4 regions of the Bacillus sp. H1a genome follow, and region 3 is predicted to be linked to each of the others. Evidence: riboswitches for the same ligand, from Rfam matches in the RefSeq annotation. Region 3 holds a riboswitch; each other region holds the start of a gene.
What was found. Region 3 has a riboswitch for S-adenosylmethionine ahead of metI (cystathionine gamma-synthase/O-acetylhomoserine thiolyase). Riboswitches for the same ligand answer to the same signal wherever they lie in the genome.
Positions count from the first base shown of each region.

Region 1 (5,556 bases), on a different contig from region 3:
CCGATAGCAATATAATATTCGTTATAATACGAATATTCAATATTTTTCAACAAATGAAATGTTGAGAAATATTTTTTTATGCAGGGTAGGATACATAAGATAGCAAAATAAAAAAGTTCTGCTAGTTTATGTTTTGCACATAACCATAAAGTGGAATCACTCGTTCTTTTATCTTGATGGCGATGGAGTAGCGCTGGGAAAGAAAATACAACATACAAACAGCCCAAGTCCCTCATTGGAACTTGGGCTGTTTGTTATTTGAATGAATACTTTCCATATGGATTCTTATAAGATTCTGAATCATTTTATGTAGATTCACTTTACAAAAAGGCTGTTATTTATTTATTTATTTTAAGTGCAATAGTCATATTTGCTCGATTCACTTATTTTTTGGAAATAAATAATCACCACCTAAGGAATCCTATTGAATTCCTTTTCTATTTATATTCTAATTACCTCTTGAATTATCAGAAAATTATTGAAAAAGTTTTTTTCTTTATATATATAACTCTATCACACTTAATTTCTTGCTAGTATATACATACCAATATACAAATAAATATAGTAGAAAGCGATACTGTAAAAGCTAGTAAATACTTTTATATTAGTCATCAAGCTAAAGAAAAAACTTTCGAAAAAGGAGCGTTAAAATAATGAAAAAACTTTTTGGAATGATTTTAGGTTTATCACTTTCAGCTGCTTTATCTATAGGGTTAGCATTCCCTTCACAATCAGATTCTAAGGAACAAGTTGATTCGACTAAATCTAGTACAATTATGTACATGCAATCCAGCCACGGTGACTCCTGGTAATACAAAGAATTTTTTATTCGTAATTAATAGACAACATATAGCAGACTACTTATTAACTTCAGCCCATTTACACTTAAATTCTGTACCGAAATCATTTGCAACTAAAGTAATTGGTTTGCTTCTAAGCCACATTAAAATATCATTCAACTAAATTTAAAAACCCCCTCCACCTTAAGGTAGAGGGGATTTTCTAATTTCTATTTCAAACTACCGGCAATCTCCGTAAAGATAACTCCAAGTGCATGCGCACTTGCATAAGGATATCCTAAATTTCTTGCACCGATAAAATGTGCTATATCTTCTTTTTTCCTATCTTTGCACCAGAACCTTATTTTTTAATCAACATTATTTAACTGACTCTACTTGTTTTTCTAATTCTATTCCAAGGAATTTAGCAAGCTCGAGCATACCAAATTGATTAGCCACAGACTCTGCATCAGAATTATAGTTTGTGTTTGTATTAATATCATACGTATAAATTGTACCATCTGAACTGCGAATAAATTCGATACCAGCAACAGTAATTTCATTTTCTTTCAAAAATCCCTTGTATTGTTCAATAATTGGCTCATGGAAGTCCGATATAATTTCAAATTTTGTTGGAGCCTCTTTCTTACTCTCTTCTCCTACTGGGCAAAAAGCATCATGAATAGAGCACGCATCTGCTGGACAAAGCTCAAACCCTTCTGATGTATCTACTTTAACTGCATATACAAACTGGCCGCCTACAAACTCACACCGTGTAATATATGGCTCAGGTGCTTCAATATACTGTTGGATTAAAATAATTCCATCAATAGGCTCTTCAAACGTCGGACCATCCAAATATTGTTCTAAAGCCTCAATGGAATGAAAAAGTTGAACACCAAGGCCTTTACCTGCCCGGTTATGCTTTGTGATGAATGGTACTTCCCCTAACTCCCTTGCTGCTTTTATTATATTATCACGACCAACAGCACCAATTGTTTTCGGCACTTGTATCCCAAAATTTCTTAATGCTGTATATTGATTCAATTTACTTACTTCAAGGCGTAATGCACGAGACCCATTAAATACTGTTCGCCCGTGTCCCTCTAACCAAGCAAGAACCCCCTCAGTCAACTCGGGTGCATATCGATGCCCTCTTGTATGTGAAGAAGCACTCATGCGGCTATAAAAAACACCTTGGGGAGGTTCTTGTTCTAACGAAATAATTCCTTCATCCAAAAACCATTCCTCATAAGGTAACTCTTGTTCTTCCAACCTTTTCACCAAATGATCCGTCCATTCCTTATTCTCATGTAATATGTAAATTTTACTCATTTGTAATCAATTCCTTTCTTTTCAATTCAACTAATGGCATCACCTTTTCAGAAAATCGTTTCATTTCTTCAAGCTGTGGCGAAAATTGCAAAAGTAATAATGTAACACCCACTTTTTCAAAAGCAAGTATCCTTTCTGCAATTTGTTCTGGTGTTCCAATTAGATTAGGGCGTAACCCACGATTAGATACGGAGTAATCATTCAGCTTCACTTGCTGTTCCAAATGTGATTTACTAATAAAATCTTGATAACCCGCATAACCTAAAGCATCATCTTTCACATCCGTTATTCGTCTCCATTCTTCCAAGGCCTCTTCTTCGGTATCACGACAAATGACGTACGCCGCGAGCCCGAATGACTGCAATGGCTCCCCTGTTACTTTCTTTCTACGATTCTTCATATCTTCTATTTTCACACACACCTCTTCCACTGTTCCCCCATGCATTACATATGCATCCGCGTGTTTTACAATTACCTCTTTCCCTCGCTCGCTCTCACCACCTGCATAGATCTTAATTCCTTGTTTCTGCACAGGTTTTGGATTTAAATGTGTATTATGAACCTCATAAAAGTTCCCCTCATAAGAAAATACCTCTTCCTTCCAAAGCTCTCTCAAAATTGTTACAAATTCTTCTGTTCGATCATACCTTTCATCATGTGCGGTAAATACCCCACCATACTGCCTCGCTTCTTCTTCCCACCATGCTGAAACTACATTCAATGTAAAACGGCCATTACTTAATTGATCGATATTCGCTGCCATTTTCGCTGTAACTGCTGGATTGTGGAAGCCAGGTCTTACAGCTGTCATTATCTCTAATCGATCCGTTACTGCAGCAAGTCCCGCCGCGGTTGTCCATGCTTCTAAACTTGGTGCTGAAACACCTTTTATATCATTTAAGTTTAATTCTGCAATAAGCGTTGTTGAAAAACCTAATCGCTCTGCCGCTTGCGCTGTTTGTTTTGCGTACTCAAACGTAGGCGGCATAGATTCATCATCTATATTTCGAAGCCATCCCCCAAAAATCGGTAACCAAAAACCATACTCCACTACATATTCCTCCTTCATCTTTTAGTCATAAAAAAAGCTACTCTTATTGAAATAAGAGTAGCTTTCTTTACTAAGTGAACCGCTCTTATCTTTCAGGTGTTTTTTCACCTGCAGGATTTGGCACCTTTCGTCTAATACGAGGTTGCCGAAGTTTCATAGGGCCCGTCCCTCCACTTCTCAACATAAGAATTATTTGTTTTTTTATTTATTATAATCGTCAGAATAATAAAAATCAACACTTAATACCTATTTTTCCGATGAGTATTATAATGATATATCTTCCTTAATTAAGTTTAACTACTTTCTTTCCAAAGTCAGCTTAAACATCTAATAACTTAGATGATTAAAGCAAACTATAAAAATACAAAGAATGTGACTAATTTTCCAACTTTAAATGCTTACATATCAGCTTTCTATCCAAATATCAATCAACTATATTAAAAAATCCCCTCCACCTTAAGGTAGAAGGGATCTTCTAATTTCTATTTCAAACTACCCACAATCTCCGTAAAGATAACCCCAAGCGCATGTGCACCTGCATCTGGATATCCTAAACTTCTTTCACCAACTGTACCGGCGCGGCCCATGCGAGCGACGATTTCTTTCGTATACTCTGCTCCTTTAACCGCTGCTTCTGCTCCTTTTTCAAAGGCAGTTTTCACGTCTGTACCGTTTGAAGCACTGTCGATCCAAGAATCTACACAAGGAGCAAGTGCATCAACAAGCGTCTTATCACCAACTACCGCTCCTCTACCGAACGATCTTTCACCGATAGATTGTATACCTTGAAGTGCCGCTTGCAACATTTCAGCGAATTCTCCAACTGTTAGCTCACGTTTTTCACCTGCTGCTTTACTAGCTGCGCGGAATGCTCCGCCCCAAATTGGACCAGAAGCGCCACCGCAATGTTCCATAATAATCATTGAACAACCGTCAAGGAATGATCCGATCGTTACATTCTCTTGTTCTACAATAGAATGCCACTCACGTTTTAATTGCTTAAATCCTTTTGCCACACTCATTCCGAAGTCGCCGTCACCTGCATGTGTATCTAACTCACAAAACGGTACTTCATTTTTAATAATAACGTCGCTCATTTTATCAACGAGATAAATCATGTTGTTTAATGTAATGACATTATCTTTAATAACAGCGTGTTCTTCTGCTGTTTCTAATTCAAAGGAAACTTCCTTCTCTTCTGTCTCTTCAAGCACATTCACGTACTCTACACTCTCAACTGGTCCATCGACTTTAAATGCTGGTGTATTACACTCTTTTGATAATAACGTTTTCAGCTCATCATCTAACTTCATTACCGTTAAAGACATACCAGCCATATCAATACTTGTCATATAATTACCGACGAACACTCTATTAATTTTAATGTTTCTAGCAGCTAATTCTCGCGTAACTGCATTGTTAAATAGATAAAGTTCTTGAAGTGGTGTGCCGCCAAAACCATTTACAAGAAGCGCGATTTCCTCGCCATCTTTTACTCCTAAGTCTTTTATTAAATCGTTTGTCATACGGTTAGCTAATTCATCTGCTGACATCATTTTTTCACGCTTAATTCCTGGTTCGCCGTGAATACCAACGCCATATTCCATTTCATCTTCACCAAGTGTAAAAGTAGGTGATCCACTTGCTGGAACTGTACAAGAAGTTAACGCTAAACCGATTGTACGCACATTAGCCGCTGCTTTTTCTGCGACAGCTTTCACCGCTCCTAAATCCATACCTGCTTCCGCTGCTGCGCCGGCAATTTTATGCACTAAAATAACTCCCGCAACACCGCGGCGCCCTACTGTGTACAGACTATCTTCTACTGCAATATCATCATCCACTTTTACGTAGTCTACTTCAATTCCATCTTCAGTCGCTAAATGCGCTCCGTTTTTGAAATTCATAATATCGCCGCTGTAATTTTTAATAATTAATAACGTACCTTTTTTACTAGCCGTCTCTTTAATCGCTTGATATACCTGAATTTGCGAAGGAGAAGCAAACACATCTCCGCACACTGCTGCATCTAGCATTCCTTTTCCGACTAGCCCTGCATGCGCTGGCTCATGACCACTACCGCCGCCGCTAATTAACGTTACTTTATTTTCATTCATTTCTTTCTTCTTAATGACTTTATACTTTTTCAAAAACTCAAGCTCTGGATGAGCCATAACCATTCCGTTGCACATTTCCATTACTAATGTTTCAGGTTTATTCATAATCTTTTTCATTGTGATTCTCCCTCAATTCCTTTAATATATTGTGATATATTTGAAATCTTCTTCTTACTACTCATGTTAAAATGAAAGCGTTTTATAGTAAACGGACAAAATGGACAATCTGTCTAAAGACACCGCTCTCATTTATGGATAGGATTTTTATATTAAT
Region 1 is NZ_AYMH01000037.1:72,753-78,308, forward strand. Features, by position in the region: gene U860_RS0116815 (hypothetical protein) at 654-812, shown strand; partial or broken gene U860_RS36475 (dihydroxyacetone kinase) at 1,010-1,096, opposite strand; gene U860_RS0116825 (alpha-L-glutamate ligase) at 1,158-2,114, opposite strand; gene U860_RS0116830 (LLM class flavin-dependent oxidoreductase) at 2,107-3,165, opposite strand; SAM riboswitch class I at 3,248-3,354, opposite strand; gene dhaK (dihydroxyacetone kinase subunit DhaK) at 3,648-5,399, opposite strand.
Region 1: another riboswitch for S-adenosylmethionine. It lies ahead of U860_RS0116830 (LLM class flavin-dependent oxidoreductase); the one in region 3 lies ahead of metI (cystathionine gamma-synthase/O-acetylhomoserine thiolyase).

Region 2 (5,556 bases), on a different contig from region 3:
CTTTATTTCCTATTTCAATATATCTTCAAAAACAAGGGTATGTTTATTTTGTAAAATATTTATTTTTAATTGGGTACATGCTTACTGATCTTATTAATAACCTAATGATTTATCTACACAGTGATCGTGTTTTTGAAAACGGAAATATGGTTGAAATACTGTTAATTTTATTTGCACCGATTTTTGTGAATAGAAAATATTTTTATTTAGTTTCCTTTAGTGTAATTGGAAAATATGTATTTTTTACGTTGGTATTACAAGATATAAAAGTTGTGATTCCGCTTGTTTTATGTGTATTCTTTTTTATTATTTCACATTCTTTGTTAAAACGATTTCAGTCTTATGTAAGAACAGTTGTTGAGATGATGAACATTATGAAAGAGACCGAAAATTTAGCTGTAATTGGGACTATGTCTACAACAATTGCTCATGAAATTCGAAATCCATTAACAGCTCTAAAAGGATTTACACAAATCCAAAAAGAAAGAAACCCTGCTGATGTGATGAGCTATGAGATTATGCTACAAGAAATTGAGAGGATTAACGGGTTTGTTAGTGAATTGATGTTATTGGGAAAGCCGAAACCGATTAATTATGAATGGTGTAATATACGAGAAATCCTTTTATATGTTGTACAGTTAATGGAAAGTTATGCGTCTCAATATAAGGTGAAATTCCACTTGCAAGTAGATGGAAATTTACCCGCTATAAATGGCGATGATAAGCAATTAAAACAAGTGTTGTTAAACATTATCAAGAATGGAATAGAATCGATGCCAGAAGGTGGAGACATTCATATTCGTGCATTCAAAAAAGCTGGAGATAATTTGTGTATTTCTGTCGAAGATCAAGGTTTTGGTATAGAGAATGAGAAGATAGAGAAAATCGGAAAGGCATTTTATACAACAAAGGAGAATGGTACAGGTCTTGGGTTAATGATTACATATAAAATTATTGAAGAACATCAAGGGAGTATCGTAATTCAAAGTAGTATGGGCGTAGGAACGAAAGTGAAAATTTATTTACCAACAGCGTAGTGCATTAGAAGAAAAAATTTTTCAGAAAAGTGCTCTTGTTGTGTAAATATAAACATTTTATAAAATGTTTCAAGAAGGGTTTTTTTTATAAAACACTTCGTTTATAATGGAGGAAAATATCGACATGAAGCTTTGAGCTCGTGTAACGGTTCGGTAGTGTTATGAAAAGAAAAGAAGGGGTGCACGCGCATCCTTTTTTCTATGCAGATATGATGAAAGGGGTGGTATGATGGAATTAACATTAAATTCGGCTGTATGTTTACACACGATTCAATTTCGAAAAGAGCAAAAGAATTATATTGTAAAAGATACGATTACAGGAGAAAAATATGAAATGCCGCCACTTTGGATTGATGCACTAGCAATGATGCGTGACGGTTTTTTATTGGGAGAAATTGAGGAGAAATTAAAAGAAGAGTATCCGGCAGAAGAAGTAGACATGTTAGCATTCACGAGGCAAATGTTAGAGCTAGAACTTGTCGGAATGGTAGATGGAGAAGAGATAGCTTGTACAAAGAAGAAAGATAAAGATTATTTAGCTTGGGTACGCCCACGGGTGGAACAATTCTTTCTTAACTTAAATAAAAAATATAGAAGCAAAGGTCAAAAGTGATCTTTGCTTTTTTTGTTGTCCTCAAGTAGTTCTTATTTTAAAAAATAACGGCGAATGCTCTGGCAAAAGCACCATCACTATTTTTAATTTTTAAAGGTGCTGCTGAGAAAAAGAAGCGCTTCGTTTTAATGGAATCTAGATTTGTTAAGTTTTCAATTAAATAAATGTTATTCCCTAGTAATATGTGATGAATAGGTGATGTTTCTGTAGTTACTTCATCAGGAGAAATAAAATCTAAACCGACAGATTTTATTTTTAATTTAACTAGTTCTTCAGCTAATTCTTCGGAAAGATAAAATGCTTCTTTCGCATAAGATTCCGTGTTCCATTTATTAGATAGATTAGAATGGAAAATAACAATATCTCCTTCCTTTATGTCGGTGGTATTTAGTACTTCCTTAGGCAACTTTCGTTCTTGAACATGAGTTACATCGATAAGAACAGCTTCGCCTACAAATTGATCAAGGGGTAATCGATCAATTGTTGTTGCACCAGAAATAAAATGCGCAGGAGCATCGCAATGAGTGCCGACATGAACGACAGAATGAAAATCTGTAACTTGATATCCTGTCTCTTCAACACTTGTAATTGCTTCTAGTTGGATTTTAGGTGTTCCAGGAAATTGAGACATATTGTTTTCAAACGTTTGTGATAGGTCAATTACTTTCATCCTAAATACCTCCAATATATGTTTTTAAAATAATAAAAAGCTCATCTTCCATAATCAAGAAAGATGAGCTTTACATACAGTAGTTAAGTTTTATCTTCCAAAATGCAAAGCATTTTGCAGGAATTAGCACCTATTCAGTTTTTATAAACTGAGGTTGCTGGGCTTCAAAGGGCCGGTCCCTCTGCCTCTCTTGATAAAGGTATATTCAGTTTTAAGGTTCGGAATTTTTTGTTTATTTAATTGTAATTCATTTCCTTTTTTAGTGCAATACAAAATAGGTATTCACCCAAATAAAGTATCTCGCATATTGTAGCTTATGTAAGTAGAATGCTGCGAAGGGGTGGGTGCAGTGACAGGGAATGTATTGAACTATTTTGCTGGTGGAAATACAGCTAGAGGATTTTATAGCTTGTATGAAGAGAGTTTAAAAGGGCTAGATAGGTTGTTTATTTTAAAAGGCGGTCCAGGAACAGGGAAGTCTTCTTTAATAAAAGCAATTGGGCGTGAATGGGCTGAAAAAGGATATAATATTGAATTTTTACATTGTTCTTCTGACAATAAGTCAGTTGACGGTGTAATTATTCCGAAGTTAAATGTAGGAATTGTCGATGGGACATCGCCACACGTTATTGAGCCGAAAATGCCTGGAGTTGTAGAAGAGTATATAAATTTAGGGGTTGCTTGGGACTCAAATAAATTAAGAAAGCAGAAATTAGAGATTGAACGATTCGTTTCAGAAGCAAGTAAAGCCTTTCAAACAGCTTATGGATGTTTTAAAGAAGCGTTAGTTATACATGATGAGTGGGAGAAAATATATATTAATAACATTGATTTTAATAAAGCAAACGAATTAACAGATCAACTTATACAGAAACTATTTGCAGATAAAAGTGGAGATAAATCAATTGTGAAACACCGTTTTTTAGGGGCTGCTACACCGAAGGGAGCGGTTGATTTCGTTCCTAATTTAACAGAAGGACTGCCGCATCGCTATTTTATAAAAGGTCGCCCAGGTTCCGGGAAATCAACGATGCTTAAAAAATTAGCCAAGGCAGCAGAAGAAAAAGGTTTTGAAGTAGAAGTGTATCATTGTGGATTTGATCCAAATAGTCTCGATATGATTATTGTAAGGGAACTAGGATTTGCAATTTTTGATAGCACAGCACCGCATGAATATTTTCCAAGTCGTGAAGGTGATGAAATTATTGATATGTATGATCTCATTGTTACACCAGGGACAGATGAGAAGTATGCTACGGAAATTCGCGACGTTTCAATTCAGTATAAAACAAAAATGAATGAGGCGATGTCTTTCTTAGCGAAGGCAAAATCAGTTCGTGATAAATTAGAACGAATTTATATTGCTGCTATGGATTTTTCAAAAGTCGATGCATATAAAGAAGAAATTCAAAAAGAGATTGAACGAATTGCAATTGCTGTAATTGAAAAGAAAAAATAAGTGTTTTGTTGGGCTGTCGGGAATTTTCTGACAGCTATTTTAGTATGTAGTAAAATTAGAAGTACATTTGTCGAATTTCCAGGGAAATGATCAAAAAATAGGGAGGGTATGAAATGAAAGGGAAAATTGAATTAGAATTAGAAAGAATTGAAAAAGAGAATGATGTGAAAATTTTATTTGCTGTAGAATCAGGGAGCAGGGCGTGGGGATTTCCGTCGAAAGATAGTGATTATGATGTTAGGTTTGTCTATATACGTCCTGTAGAGTGGTATTTATCAATTCATGATAAACGTGATGTAATTGAATATCCAATTAGCGATGATTTAGACATAAGTGGTTGGGATATTAAAAAGGCATTGCAACTATTTGCAAAGTCAAATCCAGCGTTACTTGAATGGGTTCGATCACCGATTTTTTATTCGAAAAACTCTAATCTTCCGGAACAACTTCAGCAAATGAGTGAAAAGGATTTTGATCCGAAATCAACAATATATCATTACTTACATATGGCTTCAAAAAACTATCGTGAATTTTTACAAGGTGAAAATGTAAAGTTGAAAAAGTACTTTTACGTATTACGTCCTATTTTAGCCTGTAAATGGTTAGAAGAGAAAGGGACATTGCCCCCTGTAGAATTTGACCGGTTAATTACGGAACTATCAGTAGAGCCTATTGTATTGAATGAAATTGAAAAGTTGCTAATAAAGAAAAAAGCGGGTACTGAATTGGATATTGGTCTAAAAATTAATGTGTTAAATCAATTTTTAGAAGAGCAAATTGATTATTATCAGCAATACGTGAAAGGGATTGAAAAGGGGCTAGGCATCGATATTGAAAGCTTAAATACATTATTTCGAAATATGTTGTTTGAAGTATACAAAAAAGAGCACAAGTAAGTTTATGCTCTTTTTTTGTTTGTAGGAATAAAGAAAACAGAGATGGCTGCGATAAGACCTGCAAATGAAAATAAGTAAAAATTCCATGCCAGGTCATATTGCATTGTCATAATAATACCAACAAGAACTGGACCGGCGATTGCGCCAATTCGTCCAAGGCCAAGTCCCCAGCCTAAAGAGGTGGCTCGGATATGCGATGGGAAGTATTGTGTTACATACGCATTTAATATTTGAGTAATACCGACTGATCCAATTCCAGCAAGACCAATTAAAAGATAAATGATTGTAATGGATGGTTTAATTGTTAATAGTCCGATACATATGGCCGCCATAAGATAGGAGATGCTGATAACAATTTTGGCTCCTATACGATCCGCGATTGCCCCGGCAAATAATGCACCGATAGCTGCAGTAATGTTTAGCATAAGTAGAAATGATAAACTAGATCCAAGTGGATATCCTGCTTGGCGCATCATCTGTGGTAGCCAAGTGTTTAAACCGTATATTAAAAACATTCCCATTATATAAGTGGTCCAGAAAAGTAGAGTTGCTTTCATGTATTCTTTTGAGAATAATGTAAGGAATCCGTTTTTCTTTTGTATACTAGATGATGTTTGAGGAATTTCTTTTCTTACATGTAATTCAATTTGAAAACGATCACGAATTTGTTTCGCTTCTTCTTGCCGATTACGTGACAGCAAAAATTGAATGGACTCAGGTAAATAACGAACAATGAAAGGAATGAGAAGTAGCGGAATCATTCCGATTCCAAACATAATTCTCCATCCGAAATCTTCTAACATAAACATGGACAAAATGGCGCCTAGTACGATACCTAAAGGATAGCCGGTAAACATAAGTGCATAAATAAAAGATTGTCG
Region 2 is NZ_AYMH01000055.1:45,545-51,100, reverse strand. Features, by position in the region: gene U860_RS0124260 (ATP-binding protein) at 1-1,037, shown strand, start outside; gene U860_RS0124255 (hypothetical protein) at 1,267-1,650, shown strand; gene U860_RS0124250 (cyclase family protein) at 1,688-2,320, opposite strand; SAM riboswitch class I at 2,408-2,520, opposite strand; gene U860_RS0124245 (PRK06851 family protein) at 2,670-3,779, shown strand; gene U860_RS0124240 (nucleotidyltransferase domain-containing protein) at 3,893-4,675, shown strand; gene U860_RS0124235 (aromatic acid/H+ symport family MFS transporter) at 4,678-5,556, opposite strand, start outside.
Region 2: another riboswitch for S-adenosylmethionine. It lies ahead of U860_RS0124250 (cyclase family protein); the one in region 3 lies ahead of metI (cystathionine gamma-synthase/O-acetylhomoserine thiolyase).

Region 3 (5,556 bases):
CGGTGACATCGCTATGACCAGCAATAAATTTTGTTGCACTATGAAGTACGACATCGGCCCCAAGATCAAGCGGCTTTTGAAATAGTGGTGTCAAAAATGTATTATCTACAAATGTAAGAGCATTGATTGATTTCGCTAATTCGCAAACGGCACGAATATTCGTTACTTTTAATAGCGGATTAGAAGGTGTTTCGATGTAAAAGAGTTTTGTATTCGATTTAATATTTTGTCTCACTTCTTCTAAATTGGTCATATCAACAAATGTGTGTGAAACACCATAACGGGAGAGAACTTCAGTAACAATTCGATAAGTGCCGCCATATACATCTTCTGAAATAAGAACATGGTCACCTTGCGAAAGAAGGAGAAATGCAGTAGAAATTGCTGCAATGCCTGATGCAAAGGCGAATCCTTTTGTTCCACCTTCTAATAAAGCAATGATATCTTCAAGAGCTTCACGTGTTGGATTACCAGATCGACTATAGTCATATTTTCCGAAAGTATCTACATCAAACTGGTGAAATGTTGATGTGTTATAGATGGGAACGTTAACAGCTCCTGTTTGTGAGTCATGCTTATATTGATTATGCAGTAAAAGCGTATCTACGGAATAACTCATATTCTTACACCTTCTTTTACAAGTTTAATTGCTTGTTTTAAGTCTTGAATTAAGTCATTGCTATTTTCGATGCCGACTGAAAAACGGAGAAGACGATTACACACACCGCGTGCTGTTCGAACTTCTTCTGGAATATCGGCATGAGTTTGCGTTGCTGGATAAGTCATTAAACTCTCGACGCCGCCAAGACTTTCAGCAAATGTAATTAAGGATAGAGATTGTAAGAAAGGATTAATCCAAGTTTCATCTTGAAGACGAAACGAAATCATACCGCCTCTTCCTGGATAAAATACATCTGTCACACCATCTTCATCATTTAAAAATGCAACAATTGCATGAGCATTTTCTTCATGTTGTTTCATGCGAAGTGCTAAAGTTTTCATGCCGCGGATTAATAGCCATGAATCAAATGGACTTAAGACAGCCCCAGAAGCATTATGATAATGAGCAAGCTCCTCGCAAAGTGATTTCCCCTTCGCAACGACCAGTCCGCTTAGTACATCGTTATGCCCGCCTAAATATTTCGTTGCACTATGAAGGACGATATCGGCACCTTCTGTTAATGGTTGCTGTATATAAGGTGTGTAGAATGTATTGTCTACAATAAGAAGTAGCCCATGCCTTTTTGCTACACTTGCGACAGCTGCGATATCAGTAACTTGCATTAGTGGATTAGTCGGGGTTTCTATAAAAATAGCTTTTGTTTCAGTTGTGATAGCTTGCTCAATTTGTTTAATAGATTGTGTATTTACGTATCTACATCGAACATTCCACTTTTCTTCATGTTCGGAAAATAGACGATACGTTCCTCCGTATAAGTCTTCAGATACGATAAGCTCATCTCCGGAACGGAATAGTGAAAGGACAAGGAGAACAGCTGCCATTCCTGAGCTACAGGCATAACCTTGATCGCCATTTTCTAGGTCTGCGATTGCTTGTTCTAAAAGACCTCGAGTTGGATTTCCAGTCCTTGAATAGTCAAATCCTGTGGATCTACCAATCCCTTCATGCCGATAAGCAGTTGAGAAATAAACTGGTGGATTAACAGTTCCTGTTGTAGTTTCGCTACGATTCCCGATTTGTGCTAGTTTTGTTTCGATTGTTGACATGTGAAAATTCCCCCTTTGTAAAGTGAACGGCTATGTGAATGTAAAATAAAAAAAGCCTTCTAAGAAGAAGGCTTTCGGTTTGAATAGAGTCTTCTTCTCATCTGTCAAATCTTTCACAATTTGCTGGAATTAGCACCTTATTAACGAATGAACGTTAATGGTTGCTGAGGCGTCATAGGGCCAGTCCCTCTACCTCTCTAGATAAGAATGTTCGTATGAAATTTTTATTATGTTTTTAACTTTACAACAAAAGATAATTGAATTGCAACTCTATTTTAAATAATTTTTATTTTTCCGCAAGTGTCATTGACTTTTATTTTTGTGCATGCTAAATTTATTAAAAAATTAACAAGAATTGTTAAAAGGGGAGCGCATTTCCTTTTAGCTACATAAATAAAATAATAAAGACAAACTCTTATTGAGAGCGGTGGAGGGAAAGGCCCTGTGAAACCCGGCAACCTTCAAACGAAAAGTTTGAAACGGTGCTAATACCTGCAAAACGAATGTTTTGCATAATAAGAGGAGGAACAATTATGTCCCCCTCTTCAAAGTGAAGAGGGGTTTTTATATTGATAGAAATGAGGGAGATACGTGAAATTACTAGATTTATTATCAAAAGGAATTGTAATAGGTGACGGTGCGGTTGGAACGTTATTACATTCGCATGGTTTACAAAGTAGTTTTGAAGAATTGAATTTGTCTGATCCGGACTTAATTATATCAATCCATAAACAATATGTATCTGCTGGAGCGGATGTTATTCAAACGAATACGTATGGGGCAAATGAAGCGAAATTACGTATGTATGGCTTGGAAAATCAAGTTGTCCAAATTAATAAAGCGGCGGTGAAGCTTGCGAAAGCATCAGTAACAGAGCGGAATGCAATTTTAGGGACAATTGGCGGTATGAAACATATTGGAGCTGTTACAACGACTGATATAGAGCGAGAATTTATGCTACTTGAGCAGGCAGGTGCTTTACTAGAAGAACAGGTTGATGGATTACTATTAGAAACTTTTTATGATGAATTTGAAATATTGCATGCCGTTAAAGTATTGCGTAAACAAACGAATATTCCGATTGTAGCTCAGTTAGCGTTACATGAGGCAGGTACGACTCAAAATGGGAATGATGTAAATGAAATATTAAAACAGCTTTTAGATTACGGTGCAAATGTCGTTGGATTGAACTGTCAACTAGGACCACTTCATATGACGGAAGCTTTCAAAATGATATCGATCCCTCAAGATGGCTATTTATCAGCATATCCGAATGCAGGTCTCCCAAATTATGTGGAGGGGCGTTACGTGTATGAGGGAAGTCCAGCATATTTTGAAGAGATGACACCAGAATTTATTGAACAAGGTATTCGTTTATTAGGCGGTTGTTGTGGTACTACCCCGGAACATATTGCAGGAATGAAACGTGCTATTGCAAATATTGCACCCGTAATAGCAAAGGAGACGATTCCAAGGCCTAAAGTGGTCCATACACACGAGAAGCGTTCGAGAGCTCATGTTACTCTCGCGGAGAAGGCAAAGAAACAAACGACAGTTGTAGTGGAATTAGATCCACCGAAAACGTTAGACACGCAGCGATTCTTTGAAGGGGCAAGAGCACTGAAAAGGGCTGGAGCGGATGCTATTACTCTAGCAGATAATTCATTAGCATCTCCTCGCGTTTCTAATATGGCTATGGGTGCATTATTAACGAAACATGATATTCCAGTATTGACGCATTTAACGTGTAGAGATCATAACGTCATTGGACTGCAGTCTCATTTGCTTGGATTATCAGCATTAGGTATGGAGGAAGTGTTAGCTTTAACTGGTGATCCAGCGCGTGTTGGTGATTTCCCAGGTGCAACTTCTGTATATGATTTGTCATCTATCGAGCTAATTAAAATGATTAAAGAGATGAATGACGGTCGTTCTATTTTAGGGAAATCAATCGGCCCGGCAACAAGATTTTCTGTCGGAGGTGCATTCAATCCTCATGTAAGACATTTAAAAGCAGCGGTAAAACGAATGGAAAGAAAAATAGATGCTGGAGCAGAATACTTCTTAACTCAGCCGATTTATGATGTAGCTTTAATTAAAGAATTATATGAAGCGACAAAGCATTTGGAACAACCTATCTTTATTGGAATTATGCCGTTAGTAAGTAAGCGGAATGCCGATTTTCTTCATTTTGAAGTGCCGGGTATTACTCTTCCAGAAGAAATAAGGAAAAGAATGGATGGACATGAAACGAAAGAGGCAGCTATCGAAGAAGGAATTCGTATTTCACAACAATTAATTGATGAGGCGATGAAATATTTTAACGGTATTTATCTTATTACACCGTTTTTAAAATATGAAATTACAGAACATCTCGTGAAATATGTGAGAGAAAACCAAGAAGTGAAAGAAGGTATTAATTGATGAAACGAATAGAAGAGAGATTACAACATGAAATTTTAATATTAGATGGTGCAATGGGAACGATGATCCAACAAGAAGAATTAACAGCGGAAGATTTTGGAGGAGAAGAATACGAAGGTTGTAATGAATATTTAGTAAAAACAAGACCCGATGTTATTTTAAAGATTCATAAAGCTTATATTGAAGCTGGTGCAGATATTATTGAAACAAATACGTTTGGTGCAACTAATATTGTACTAAGTGATTATGCATTGTCTCATTTAGATGAAGAGTTAAACGAAAGGGCAGCGCTTTTGGCGAAGCAAGCGGTTAAAGAAAGCGGGAAAGAAGTATATGTTGCGGGAGCGATGGGACCAACGACGAAAGCGATTAGTGTTACAGGCGGTGTGACTTTTGAAGAGTTAATCGAAGCATATACAAGGCAAGCGAGAGGGTTATTAAGAGGAGAAGTTGATGTATTGCTCGTTGAGACGAGTCAAGATATGCGTAATGTAAAGGCTGCGTATATTGGAATTCAATCGGCGTTTGAAGAACTAAACAAAATAGTACCTATTATGATTTCGGGAACAATTGAGCCGATGGGAACGACTTTAGCAGGGCAAACAATCGAAGCTTTTTATTTATCGATAGAGCATATGAAGCCGTTATCTGTTGGATTAAACTGTGCGACTGGTCCGGAATTTATGAGGGAACATATTCGTTCGTTATCTGATTTATCGGAGTGTTATATTTCTTGTTATCCAAATGCCGGTCTTCCTGATGAAGATGGGCATTATCATGAATCGCCAGCTTCACTTGCTGAAAAAGTAAAACGTTTTGCTGAAGAAGGCTGGATTAATATTATTGGTGGTTGTTGTGGCACAACACCCGCACATATAAGTGCAATGAAATCGGCGCTTGCCTTGATTAACCCTCGTGAGCATCATGAACGAGTTGGACATGGAGTTAGTGGGCTAGAAGCGCTGCAATACGATGATTCTATGAGGCCACTATTTGTTGGAGAAAGGACGAACGTAATTGGATCGCGTAAGTTTAAAAGATTAGTAGCAGAAGGGAATTTTGAAGAGGCTGCTGAAGTGGCAAGAGCGCAAGTGAAGAAAAATGCTCATATTATTGATATTTGTATGGCGGACCCTGATCGTGACGAAATAGAAGATATGGAAAGATTTTTGGCAGAAGTTACGAAAGTGCTAAAAGTACCGATTATGATTGATTCGACAGATGAAAATGTTATGGCGAAAGCTCTTACTTATATTCAAGGAAAAGCTGTTATCAACTCTATTAATTTAGAAGATGGAGAAGAACGTTTTAAAAAAGTGACACCTCTTCTTCGGAAATACGGAGCCGCTATAGTTGTAGGAACAATTGATGAAGATGGCATGGCGGTTAGTGCAGAGCGAAAGA
Region 3 is NZ_AYMH01000005.1:135,522-141,077, forward strand. Features, by position in the region: gene metC (cystathionine beta-lyase) at 1-619, opposite strand, end outside; gene metI (cystathionine gamma-synthase/O-acetylhomoserine thiolyase) at 616-1,728, opposite strand; SAM riboswitch class I at 1,823-1,936, opposite strand; SAM riboswitch class I at 2,141-2,250, shown strand; gene U860_RS0103680 (bifunctional homocysteine S-methyltransferase/methylenetetrahydrofolate reductase) at 2,320-4,152, shown strand; gene metH (methionine synthase) at 4,152-5,556, shown strand, end outside.

Region 4 (5,556 bases), on a different contig from region 3:
TGCAAAAGTTGTCATTAGTGATCGCCTTGAAGATCGTGCAAAAGAAGCTGCTGAACAATTGCAAAAAGAAGGTTTTCAAGCTATCGGTTTAAAATGTGACGTTACCTCCGAAGAAGAAATTGCAGCAGCAATTTCTCAAACAGTTACTCATTTCGGTTCATTAGATATATTAATTAATAACGCCGGAATGCAACATGTCTCACCAATTGAAGATTTTCCAACGGATAAGTTTGAACTTCTTATTAAAATTATGCAGATTGCTCCGTTTATCGCAATTAAGCATGCCTTTCCTATTATGAAGAACCAAAAATATGGGCGAATTATTAATATTGCTTCTATTAACGGCCTTATCGGATTTGCTGGAAAAGCTGCTTATAATAGTGCGAAACACGGAGTAATTGGATTAACAAAAGTGGCTGCTTTAGAGGGAGCAACTCATGGAATTACTGTAAATGCTCTTTGCCCTGGATATGTTGATACCCCCCTTGTACGCAATCAACTACAAGACTTAGCAACTACACGGAATGTACCACTTGAAAATGTTTTAGAAGCTGTCATTTATCCACTCGTACCACAGAAAAGATTGTTACAAGTACAAGAAATTGCTGATTATGCTATATTTTTAGCTGGTGAAAAAGCAAAAGGTATAACTGGTCAAGCTGTCGTTATCGACGGTGGTTATACTGCTCAATAAGAGAAATAACGTGAAACTTTAATCAGTGAGGATTTTGTCCATCCTCACTGATTATTATCCCGTACATAGCGGGATAAAGTTTGCTCACAAAGAGCAAACTTTATTCTATTTTCTATCGCGAGGATCTTCATACTTTAGTAATTGTTGCGGGAGTTTTTCAATTGCAACAATTACTCCATCTAATTTACTTTCAATACGATGTAGTAAATATAATGTTACAACAATCGGAAACCCCACATTACCTATCATCGAGATCCACTCTTCCATCCTTCTCTCCTCCCTTCATTACATAAATAAGGGAAAAAGAAAACTTTAGGCATAAAAAAACAAGCTATTATTAATTAGCTTGTTTTTTAAATAATGACATAATTTCATCTTTATAATCCCCTCTTAAAATACCCTTCTCAGTAATAATACCTGTAATTAATTCATGTGGTGTCACGTCAAATGCAGGATTAAATACAGGAGTACCTATTGGCGCCACTTGTTTCCCAAAAATTTTCGTAACTTCTGTTTCGTCTCTTTCTTCAATGACAATTTCAGCACCTGTTTGTTTCGTAATATCAAATGTAGATAACGGAGCTGCAACATAAAATGGGATACCGAAATACTTTGCTAATATAGCTAAATTTAATGTTCCTATTTTATTAGCAGTATCACCATTTTCAACGATTCGATCTGCCCCTACGATAATTGCATTAATTTCTTTCGTTCGAATTGCATGAGCTGCCGTATTATCCGTAATAAGCGTTACATCAATGTTTGCTTGCTCTAATTCCCATGTCGTTAAACGACCACCTTGTAACACTGGTCTCGTTTCACACGCATACGCATGTAAATGCACACCTTTCTCTTTCCCAATATAAAACGGTGCTAATGCGGTACCATATCTAGCAGTTGCAATACTCCCTGCATTACAAATTGTTAAAATTTTATCACCGTCTTTAAAACATGTTAAACCATGTTCTCCAATACTTCGGCACACCTCTTCATCCTCTTGCTGAATGCGAAGCGCTTCGTCTTCTAATATTTTTTGTGCTTCTTTTATTGTAGCAATCTCTCGAATAGATTCTCTCATACGATCGATTGCCCAAAATAAATTCACTGCCGTCGGACGTGATGTCCCTAAATAATTACAATCTCTATTAAACTTCTTTTGAAATTCATCGATATTTGGCGTATTGTATTTCTTTGCCGCAAGTGCCAAACCAAACGCAGCTACAATTCCAATTGCAGGTGCTCCGCGTACTTCTAACATAATGATGCTTTTCCATACCTCTTCAATAGTCGTTAATGTTTTGTATTCAGTGACATGCGGTAGTTTGGTTTGATTTAATACCGCAATGGCATCGCCTTTCCAACTTATAGATCTCGGAACAGTAATAATTGTACTCATGCCTTTATGCCTCCTGAAACTGTATGTTGAAATAATGTTCGAAACAGTTGAATATCTGCGCTCTTTGATTCATATTTTAATAGTTCTTTTCCTAAGTAAAGTGCTTGTTTCTTAGCTTGGATTCTTCTTTCTTTATCTGCTATTTCATCTAAATCAGCTACATGCGCTAAGCCAATTGTTCTACGAATAAGTTCACATCCGGCAAATCCAACAGCATCACTAAAAATGTTTTGCAAAATAATTGGTAACCATTGCTTTTCTTTCGTATATGCTTCTACACCTTCTCCAATCCATAACTTCGTAAAAGCCTCTACAAAATAACTCCATGTCTTCTCTATATGGAAAAACAACACATTTCTTTTTTCCTCTTCTCGCGATAACGCATTTAACAATAAATTTGCAATAAATTGACCTAAATCAAATCCAAACGGGCCATAAGTTGCGAACTCTGGATCAATTATTTTCGTTTCAGCAGGTGATGAAAAAATACTACCAGTATGTAAATCCCCATGAATGAGCGCTTCTTTTCTCGTTAAGAACTTATATTTATGCTGCGCTACTTTTAATTTTAAAGTTTTGTCACTCCAAAGTTCATCAACTACTAGTTTCAAATCTGGCTCATAATCATTCGTATCATAATGACCAAATGGATCTGTAAACACTAAATCTTCTGTAATTTTACAAAGATCAGGATTAACAAATGTGCCATCCAACACTCTTTTCTCTTCTGAGCGTAAGCCGAAATCTGAAGTATAAAATAAAACATGTGCTAGAAAACGACCGATATGCTGGGATAAAAGCGGATACTCTTCTCCGTCTATTAATCCTTTTCTTGTAATTGTCAACCTTGATAGATCTTCTATTACTGTTACTGCCAGCTTCTCATCATGACTGTATACTTCTGGAACGTATTCCGGTACATACTTCGCAAAAATTTGCAGTGCTTTACTTTCAATTGTCGCTCTTTTTATAGACAGTGGCCAGCTCTCACCAACTACTTTTGCATATGGAAGTGCTTGTTTTATTATAATCGTCTTCTCTCCATCATCTAATTTGAAGACGTAATTTAAATTGCCATCCCCAATTTCATAGCAGACTACAGTTGCTTTCTTTTCAAAATATCCATGTTCTTTTGCGTATTGCACAGCTGTTTCTTCTGTTAATGAATAATATCCCACCGTCTTCTCCTCCTTTAAATTCAGAGGTTTTTCAACATAAGAAAAACCTCTTTCCACGAAGAAAGAGGTTTGAAGTTTATCTTCTCCCCTCTTATCTGCCAGAAAGTTTACTTTCTGCTGGAATTAGCACCGTGCCTTTTTGGCGTAATAAACGCCCCATTTCACAATGGTATTACGGTCGGTTGCTGGGCTTCATCGGGCCAAATCCCTCCACCTGCTCTTGATAAGAGTTGTATTTTTTGAATTTTCAACTTTATGATGAAGACTATACCAAGAATAAAAATCACTTGTCAACATTTTATTTGTATAATTCTGGACGGCGATCAGCAAACACTGGAATTCCTTTACGTACTTCTTTAATTTTCTCGAGTTTAAGCTCTCCAAATAAAATAGATTCCTCTTCACTTGCCTCTACAACAACTTCACCCCAAGGATCCACAATTAAAGAATGACCTGCAAACTCATTATTCGGATCCTTTCCTGCTCTATTACACGCCACAACATAACACTGGTTTTCAACTGCTCTCGCTTGCAAAAGCAAGCGCCAATGTGCTAAACGGGCTAACGGCCACTCTGCTACAACAAATAAAACTTTTGCGCCTTTAGCAGTATGAACACGCATCCACTCTGGAAAACGAATGTCATAGCAAATTGCTCCCGCGCACTCTACATCATCTAGCGTAAATTCACCTGTTCCATTACCAGCGATTAAATACTTATGTTCATCCATAAGCTGAAATAAATGCACTTTACTGTATTCATTTACTAGCTGCCCTTCGCGATTTAAAACATACATCGTATTTGTAACACCTTGCTTCGTTTGCTTTGCTATAGAACCACTAACAATATGTACACCATATTGTTTTGACCATTCTTTCAACATATCTTTCGTTTCCAATCCATTCCTATCCGCAATCTCAGAAAGCCTCGTTAAATCATAACCTGTTGTCCATAATTCTGGCAGTACAATAACATCTGGCTGTTCTTTCATAGCTTCGCTTATTTGTTTTTTTGCATTTTCAATATTCTTTTCCACATCCCCAAATGCGATATCCATTTGAATACATGCGACTTTCATTTTGTCAGCCCCATTCATTATTTTTTTCTTTACAAAATACTGGAAAGATTATATCATTTGTCACTAGAATTGTAACAACTTTCAAAAGAGGTGGAAAGTATGAAAAATTTTCAACCTTCCGAGGTAGTAACATCATTGCCGACACAATTTTTCGCTTCACTTGTTGCAAAAGTTAACAAAGTCGTTGCAGCTGGTCACGATGTTATTAATCTAGGCCAAGGAAATCCAGATCAACCAACACCGTCGCATATCGTAAAGGCTTTACAAGATGCGGCAGAAAAGACCCTTCATCATAAATATCCGCCATTTCGCGGACATGAAAGCTTAAAAGAAGCCGTTGCCACGTTTTATGAACGTGAATACGGAGTGACAGTAAATCCCGCTACTGAAGTCGCTATTTTATTTGGCGGAAAAGCTGGACTCGTTGAATTACCACTTTGTTTTACAAACCCTGGTGATACTATTCTCGTTCCAGATCCAGGGTATCCAGATTATTTATCTGGTGTTTCTTTAGCAAAAGCACACTTTGAAATAATGCCACTTGTCTCAGAAAATAATTTTTTACCGGACTATTCAAAAATAGATGACTCTATTGCCAAACAAACAAAGTTAATGTTTTTGAACTACCCTAATAATCCAACTGGGGCTGTAGCATCAAAAGAATTCTTTGATGAAACAATTCATTTCGCTAATAAGCATAATATATTAGTTGTTCACGATTTTGCATACGGTGCTATCGGATTTGACGGAAAAAAGCCCGTTAGTTTCTTGCAAGCAGACGGCGCCAAAGATACCGGCATTGAAATCTACACTTTATCAAAAACTTTCAATATGGCCGGATGGCGTATCGCTTTTGCTGTTGGCAATGAAAGTGTCATTGAAACGATTAACTTATTACAAGATCATATGTATGTTAGTATTTTTGGAGCTGTACAAGAAGCTGCCCGTGAGGCTCTATTAAGCTCGCAGTCTTGTGTAGTAGAACTTGTAAATTGTTATGAATCTCGAAGAAATGCTCTTATTAAAGCTTGTCATTCAATCGGATGGAATGTAACTATTCCAAAAGGATCATTCTTTGCATGGCTTCCTGTCCCAGAAGGTTTCACTTCTGAACAATTTGCTGATATGTTACTTGAAGAGGCCCATGTCGCTGTTGCCCCTGGTGTTGGATTCGGTGAACATGGCGAAGGTTATGTTCGTGTCGGTCTAT
Region 4 is NZ_AYMH01000052.1:8,674-14,229, reverse strand. Features, by position in the region: gene U860_RS0123340 (3-hydroxybutyrate dehydrogenase) at 1-694, shown strand, start outside; gene U860_RS0123335 (YvrJ family protein) at 800-961, opposite strand; gene mtnA (S-methyl-5-thioribose-1-phosphate isomerase) at 1,032-2,090, opposite strand; gene mtnK (S-methyl-5-thioribose kinase) at 2,087-3,268, opposite strand; SAM riboswitch class I at 3,357-3,498, opposite strand; gene U860_RS0123320 (carbon-nitrogen family hydrolase) at 3,567-4,346, opposite strand; gene U860_RS0123315 (pyridoxal phosphate-dependent aminotransferase) at 4,446-5,556, shown strand, end outside.
Region 4: another riboswitch for S-adenosylmethionine. It lies ahead of mtnK (S-methyl-5-thioribose kinase); the one in region 3 lies ahead of metI (cystathionine gamma-synthase/O-acetylhomoserine thiolyase).